DNA from 2 places in the Mesorhizobium sp. M0077 genome. Region 2 is predicted to be linked to the other one. Evidence: riboswitches for the same ligand, from Rfam matches in the RefSeq annotation. Region 2 holds a riboswitch; the other holds the start of a gene.
What was found. Region 2 has a riboswitch for thiamine pyrophosphate ahead of NKJ57_RS07620 (YkoF family thiamine/hydroxymethylpyrimidine-binding protein). Riboswitches for the same ligand answer to the same signal wherever they lie in the genome.

Region 1: another riboswitch for thiamine pyrophosphate. It lies ahead of thiB (thiamine ABC transporter substrate binding subunit); the one in region 2 lies ahead of NKJ57_RS07620 (YkoF family thiamine/hydroxymethylpyrimidine-binding protein).

What each region holds. Positions count from the first base shown of each region.
Region 1 covers NZ_JAMYUL010000010.1:41,511-44,901, forward strand. The annotation lists gene thiP (thiamine/thiamine pyrophosphate ABC transporter permease) at 1-138, opposite strand, end outside; gene thiB (thiamine ABC transporter substrate binding subunit) at 388-1,395, opposite strand; TPP riboswitch at 1,439-1,553, opposite strand; gene NKJ57_RS19550 (thiamine diphosphokinase) at 1,716-2,375, shown strand; gene NKJ57_RS19555 (ABC-F family ATP-binding cassette domain-containing protein) at 2,377-3,391, shown strand, end outside.
Region 2 covers NZ_JAMYUL010000003.1:81,908-85,298, forward strand. The annotation lists gene NKJ57_RS07600 (hypothetical protein) at 83-298, shown strand; gene NKJ57_RS07605 (DUF2934 domain-containing protein) at 391-630, shown strand; gene NKJ57_RS07610 (hypothetical protein) at 787-1,038, opposite strand; partial or broken gene NKJ57_RS07615 (GSU2403 family nucleotidyltransferase fold protein) at 1,304-1,693, opposite strand; TPP riboswitch at 1,904-2,016, shown strand; gene NKJ57_RS07620 (YkoF family thiamine/hydroxymethylpyrimidine-binding protein) at 2,007-2,615, shown strand; gene NKJ57_RS07625 (ABC transporter permease) at 2,871-3,391, shown strand, end outside.

The sequences.
Region 1 (3,391 bases), on a different contig from region 2:
GGCGGACGCGGCGCCGGAAAGGTCGTGCGCGCCTTCGCGGATAAGGCCGGCAAAGGCGCCGCCGATCAGCAGCGCGATTGCCGCAAGCGCGATGGTGCCGGCGGTGATGCGGGGGTCAGAGGGATAGTGCGCACGCATTTCGTGCTATCCAACCCTACATCGCATGTTGGCTGCTGACGGAAATATTTCATGGAGGTCGAGTTCCCGCCCCCCCCCCTCTGTCCTGCCGGACATCTCCCCCGCAAGGGGGGAGATTAGCAGCTTCGCTCCCCGCCCCATCCTCGCCGCGTTGGAGGTTGACGAAAGCTTTCGAGCGCTTGATCTCCCCCCTTGCGGGGGAGATGGCCGGCAGGCCAGAGGGGGGTGTTCAAGCGCCATCCTGAATTCCTACTTGCTCATCACCGCCAGCCATTCATCCACCCAGGCCTTGCGATTTGCCGCGACCTCTTCCGGGCTGAACAGCAAGGTCTTCGCCGGCTTGACCAGCCTATCAAAAGCCGGATTGAGCGGCTTGTCGGTTTTCCCGGCCGGGAACATCCAGTTGGTCTCCGGAATGACATCCTGGAATTTCGGCCCGGTCATGAAGGCCAGGAACTTCGCCGCCAGCGGGTTCTTCGCGCCCGTGGTGGTGATGCCGGCGACCTCGACCTGCAGATACTCGCCTTCCTCGAACGAGGCCGCCTGGTAGCGCCCGGTGTTCTCGGCCACCATGTGGTAGGCCGGCGACGTCGTATAGGAAAGCACCATCGGCGCCTCGCCCTTGGAGAACAGGCCATAGGCCTCGCTCCAGCCCGGCGTCACCGTCAGCACTTTGCCCTTGAGTTTCGCCCAGGCTTCCGGCGCCTTGTCGCCATAGACCGACTTGACCCACAGCAGCAGGCCGAGGCCCGGCGTCGACGTCCTCGGATCCTGGATGACGATCTTGTCGGCGGCATCGCCCTCGACCAGTTCCTTCAGGCTCTTCGGCGGGCTCTTCAGCTTTTCGGTGTCGTAGACGACGGCGAAATAACCATAATCGTAGGGCACGAAAGTGTCGTCGCTCCAGCCGCCCGGCACGTTGTTTTCAGCCACCGCGCCATGTGGGACAAACAGGCCGGAAGCCTTGGCTTCCGCGGTGAGGTTGGTGTCGAGACCAAGCACGATATCGGCCTTGGTCGAGGCACCTTCGAGCTTGACGCGGTTGAGAAGTGCGACGCCGTCGGCGACCGAGACGAAGTCGACGCTGCAGCCACACTCGGCCTCGAATTCCTTCTTCACCTGGGGGCCTGGACCCCAGTCGGCAGTGAAACTCTCATAGGTATAGATCGTGAGTTTTTCCTGCGCGCACGCAGGGCTTGCCAGTAGCGAAACAGCAAGCCCCAGCGCTGGGACAAGACGGGACAAAAAAATGCGCATCGGCGCCTCCTTCATTCGTGTTGAAAGGAATTGAGGCGTCGGGCTGTCCGAAGCGTCTAATCCCTCCGCCGGTACAAACCGGATCAGGTTCAGCGGGTTGGCGAGACTGCCTCTCAGCCGGTCCGCGAAGATCGCGTCCGGCACCCCGTTAGAGCGTTTCGACACATAGGCCCGGCCAAGGTGCCACGCAAGCGGAAGTTTGCCCGAGCATGATCCCGGAAAGTGGAATCCGTTTCCGGAAAAAGATCATGCTCCAACAAAGAGTGACGGTGCCGCTCGGCCTTCCGTTTCGTCGGCGGGGCTGGTAAGGGCCAGCGGATATGAGCACATTCACCATCTTGCTTGGCGGCGATCTCGTCCGCACGCCGCGGCTCGACCGCCAGGTCGCGGGCACGCGCGTCATCGCCGCCGACGCCGGCATCGGTCATGCCCGCCTGATCGGCCTGATGCCGGAGCTGTGGGTCGGCGATTTCGATTCTGTGCCGGCGGACCTGCCTGCCGATCTCGCCGCCGTGCCGCGGGAGGTGTTTCCTCCCGAAAAGGACAAGACCGATGGCGAACTGGCGATCGCGGCGGCATTGGAACGCGGCGCCACCAGCCTGGTGCTGGCCGGCGCTTTCGGCGGCAAGCGCGCCGACCACGCCTTCCTCCATCTGGCGCTCAGCCTGCGGCTGGCCGAGGCCGGCACAAAAGTGCTGTTGACCAGCGGAGCGCAGGAAGGCGCCCCTCTGCTGCATGGCAAGGCCGGCTTCGACTATGCCGACGGAACGCTGTTTTCGGTGCTCGGCTTTTCCGATCTTTCGGGCCTCACCGTGTCCGGCGCGAAGTGGCCGCTCGACCATGTCGAGGTCTTGTTCGGCTCGTCGCTGACCATCTCGAACGAGGTCAAGTCCAACACGACCGGGGGCGGCCTCGAAATCGCGCTCGGCCATGGCCGCGCGCTGCTGCTCGCCCACCCCTACCCCTTGCCTGAAAGCTGACATGGCCCCGCCCCTTCTCAACCTCGACGGCATAAGACTGACCTTTGGCGGCACGCCGCTGCTCGATGGCGCCGAACTGACGGCGTCCGCCGGTGACAAGATCGCGCTCGTCGGCCGCAACGGCTCCGGCAAGTCGACGCTCCTGAAGATTGCTGCTGGTCTGATCGAGCCGCAAGACGGCGAGGTCTTCCGCCAGCCTTCGTCAACGGTGCGCTATCTCCCGCAAATGCCCGACATGGACGGCTTTGCCAATGTGCGCGCCTATGTCGAGGCGGGGCTTGGGCCTGCCGACGATCCCTACCGCGCCACATATCTGATGGAGCATCTCGGCCTCGCCGGCACGGAGAACCCCAACGATCTCTCCGGCGGCGAGGCGCGCCGCGCAGCACTTGCCCGCGTCATGGCGCCCGAACCCGATATTCTGCTGCTTGATGAGCCGACGAACCATCTCGATTTGTCGGTCATCGAATGGCTGGAAGAAGAGCTTGTCCGGACGTCTTCGGCGCTGATCGTCATCTCGCACGACCGTCGCTTCCTCGAACGCGTCTCGCGCGCCACTGTCTGGCTCGACCGTGGCCAGACCCGCCGCCTCGACAAGGGCTTTGGCCATTTCGAGGAATGGCGCGACCTTGTGCTGGAAGAGGAAGAGCGCGAACAGCACAAGCTCGGCCGCCAGATCGTGCGCGAGGAGCATTGGCTGCGCTATGGCGTGACGGCTCGCCGCAAACGCAACATGCGCCGCCTGGGCGAACTGCAGACCATGCGCCAGCGTTTTCGCGGCCATCGCGGCGCCGAGGGCTCGGCGACCATGGTGGCCAGCGACGCCGCCGAATCCGGCAAGCTGGTGATCGAGGCCAAGAACATCGAGAAGAGTTTTGGCGACCTGACCGTGGTCAAGGGCTTCTCGACCCGCATCCAGCGCGGCGATCGCGTCGGCCTTGTCGGGCCGAACGGCGCCGGCAAGACGACGCTGTTGAAGATGCTCACCGGCGAGATGAAGCCCGATGCCGGCTCGG
Region 2 (3,391 bases):
CATTCATCGGTGATACGGCCCTGTCGTTCTTCCCAAAAGGGCGGCAGGGCCGAATGACGAACATGATGAAAGGAGAATTGCCATGTTGCCGCATGTCGAGACCCCGAACTCCGCCAATGTTGCGGCGTGTTGCGACAATTTGCTGGCCGAGCGCAACACGGCGCTGTTATCGATGAAGGAAGCGATCGCGCTCCTGCGGGAGCGCACCGGCACCGATCGTTCGGATGCCGACCTCGCCGGGCTGATCGTCAAGAAAGCGGCGCTGCTCGGCGTTGCGGTGATTTCCGACCCGCGCTGAGATGTCTCGTCACTCAAGACGCCGGTCGAATTTTCGGCTAATGTTTTCGTGGAATCTGGACCAACCGACCGGACCCAACCACGGAGGCTTAAGTGACGGACGACAAACAGGACCGCATTCGCCAGCGCGCGCACGAGATCTGGGAAAAGGCCGGCCGGCCTGAAGGCGCGCATCAGGAACACTGGGAGCAGGCCACGGCTGAATTTGATGGCGCGGTCGCCAAGCCCAAAAAGGCGGCGAAGAAAGCTGACGCCAAGCCCGCCAAGGCAGCCGCCAAGCCAAAGGCGGCGAAGCCTGCCGCCGCAAAGTCCGGCAAAGCCAAATCGAAATAAGGCCAGAAATAAGGCCAGTCGAAATAAAGCAAGGCCGGAATTCGCTGGCCGGGGCCATCCTTGGCGCCCGCCGTTCAGGCGCGCCCGAGCCTCTCAACCTGACGAATTGCGCCTGCGACGGGCAGCGCAATTCCTTGTGTTTGGCGACAGGCGCCCTCATGCCTCCCAGGCATAACTCGACAGCGCAAAGCGAATGCCGGCAGCTGTCATGGCCAGTTCGCATTCGGTGATCTGGCGCAGGTGGCGCAGATAGCGCGTTACAGTCTGTGGCAGCCAGCCGGCGCAGGCCTCGACATAGGCGCGGCTGTGAACAAGGGTGCCGGTCGACAGCCTCTCGTCCTTCTCGGCAACGACTTTCAGATATTGGCGGATGAAGCGGATGTCGTCGGCGATGTCCTGGCTGGCCATTCGCCAAGCCCCGGCGAGGCGTTCGCACTGATCGAATGACAAGGGCAACAAAGGGGGCGGCAATAAAGGCGGCGGCAACAAAGGCGGCGGCAACGACGGGGGTGACAGCAAAGGCCGAGAGAGATCGGCGAAGGCAACATGGTTCGCTGTGCTCAAGGACATTCCTCTCTGCGAAAAGAGATATCGTACTTTATGTACGAATAAGCGTCAAGCCAATTTCGTACGGTTGGGACGATGGAAATGAATCTAGCAGCGGTCGCTTCAGCTAATCCCGCATCGTGAATCCTTCAGGAGTCGCACCAATTTCGCGGAGGGATTTCCCCAGGATGGTGTGACTGTTTTCCCTCGTGGCGGCGTCGAACAGGTTCAAGCCGCCCCGGATCGTCTCGCGCCAGTTTTCGCCCTTGTCCCACGCTTCCATGAAGGCGAAGGCAAGGTCGTCCTGGCGACGCGTGGCTTCGAGCGCTTGGGTCAGCAGGCGCGCTTGATGGAGATCCTTCTCCCGCTTGGCGCCAGCGCTCGGCCCGCGTCGCGAGGCGACGATCAGCTTGTGGATGGCGTAGCGCTGGGGCGAGGGGACCAGCACAGGCAAGCCCGAGCGATGCAGGAGCACAGTCCGGATGGGGTCGCGGATAAGGAAATCCAGAAACCGTAAGGGCTGCGCGGAGTCTCTGCCGTTTTCTTATAATTACGTTTATCAGCTTGAATTTCAACGCAGTTATAAGAAGTTCGTGGAAACGTTATAACGCAACGAACTGACGAGTCGTCTGTTAACGCCCGGGCGCCCGGCACGTCTGGCCCAAAACACTTTCCCGCAGTGCCTCAACAAACGGCTTCCCCAATGCCGCGAACGGTGCTTTAACCCGCCCATCCACAGGGGTGCTCCGTATCGTCGGGGCTGAGATGAGGGCGGCAAGCCTTCGGACCCTAAAGCTGATCTGGATAATACCAGCGGAGCGAGGCGGGCGATGTTTTCAGGCGCACAGATTTCCCTTTATCCCATGACCGACGATTTCGTCGGCGTCATCCTCGGCGCGCTCGGCGCGCTCGATCCCTGGCGCGACCGGCTGCGGATCGAAACCGATGACATCTCGACCCTTATGGTCGGGCCGCCCGAGGTGCTGTTTCCCGCCATGCGCGACCTGTTCGTCGCGGCGGCCAAAAGCGGCAAGCACTGCGTGCTTTCGGCGGCGGTCTCGCGCGGCTGTCCGGGCGAGCCCGACGATCCGATCTGCCGCTCCGACGAGACCGGCGGCCCCGCCATTCCGCTGGACGAGCGCAAGATCGCCGCGATCCGCGCTGTCCAGGCCACGCCGTCGACCGGCCAGCCGGTGGCGGCGCAGTTCTCGCTCTACGTTATGGGCACGGGCGACCATATGGACGAGATCTACGGCTGCATCGATTTCCTGAAACAGTCCGGCGTCTTTGAGCGCTCAAAGAACTTCTGCACCAAATTGCGTGGCGATGCCGGTGCGGTGTTTGCCACGCTCAACGAGGCCTTCTGCCGCTTCGGCCCCGGCGCCGGCCACGTCACCCTCGACATCACGATCTCGGCGAACAGCCCGAGCGCCGTCTGAGCCGCGGCTCAAGCGTCGTTCCTTGAGGATATTGCCGTGGCTGGTTTATCTGACCCATTGCGTGGAGGAGATGCCTCTGACCCCTCAGCACAGAGAGGAGGGGAGCCATTGGCGATTGGCGAAGACCGCGATGCCCACGAATCTCCCCCCCCGAGCAGGAGATGGCCGGCAGGCCAGAGGGGGTCCCAGCGCGTGGAGCGCCGACGTCCTTTTCGCATCGGCAAGGCGTGGGCGCTCTATGCGAGACGACCCCCTCTGTCGCCTTCGGCGACATCTCCCCCTCGAGGGGGGAGATTAGCCGCAGCCATCGCCAAGACCATCCCCGCCGCCTGCGCCTCCGCCCTGCTCCTCGCGGCCTGGGAGCTCTACGCCCGCTACGGCGGTGTCGCCCCCACCGTGCTGCCGGCGCCGTCGCGCGTGCTGCAGCAGGCCTGGGAGCATCGCGCCGCCCTGGCCGACAACACGCTGCCTACCATCCGCGCCACATCAGCCGGCTTCGCCTGCTCGTTGGTCGCTGCCTTCGTGCTTTCGGCGCTGGTCGATTTCTTGGCCCCGCTGCGCCGCGCGCTGTTTCCGCTGCTGATCGTCAGCCAGACCTTGCCGCTGGTCGCGATCGCGCCGCTCATCGTGCTGTGGTTCGGCTTTGGGCTGATGCCAAAAATCCTGCTTGTGGCGCTCGTCACCTTCTTCCCGATGATGGTCGCGCTGGTCGAAGGTTTTGCTGCGACCAGCAAGGAGATTTCGCAGATGCTCGCCGCCATGGGGGCAGGGCGCTG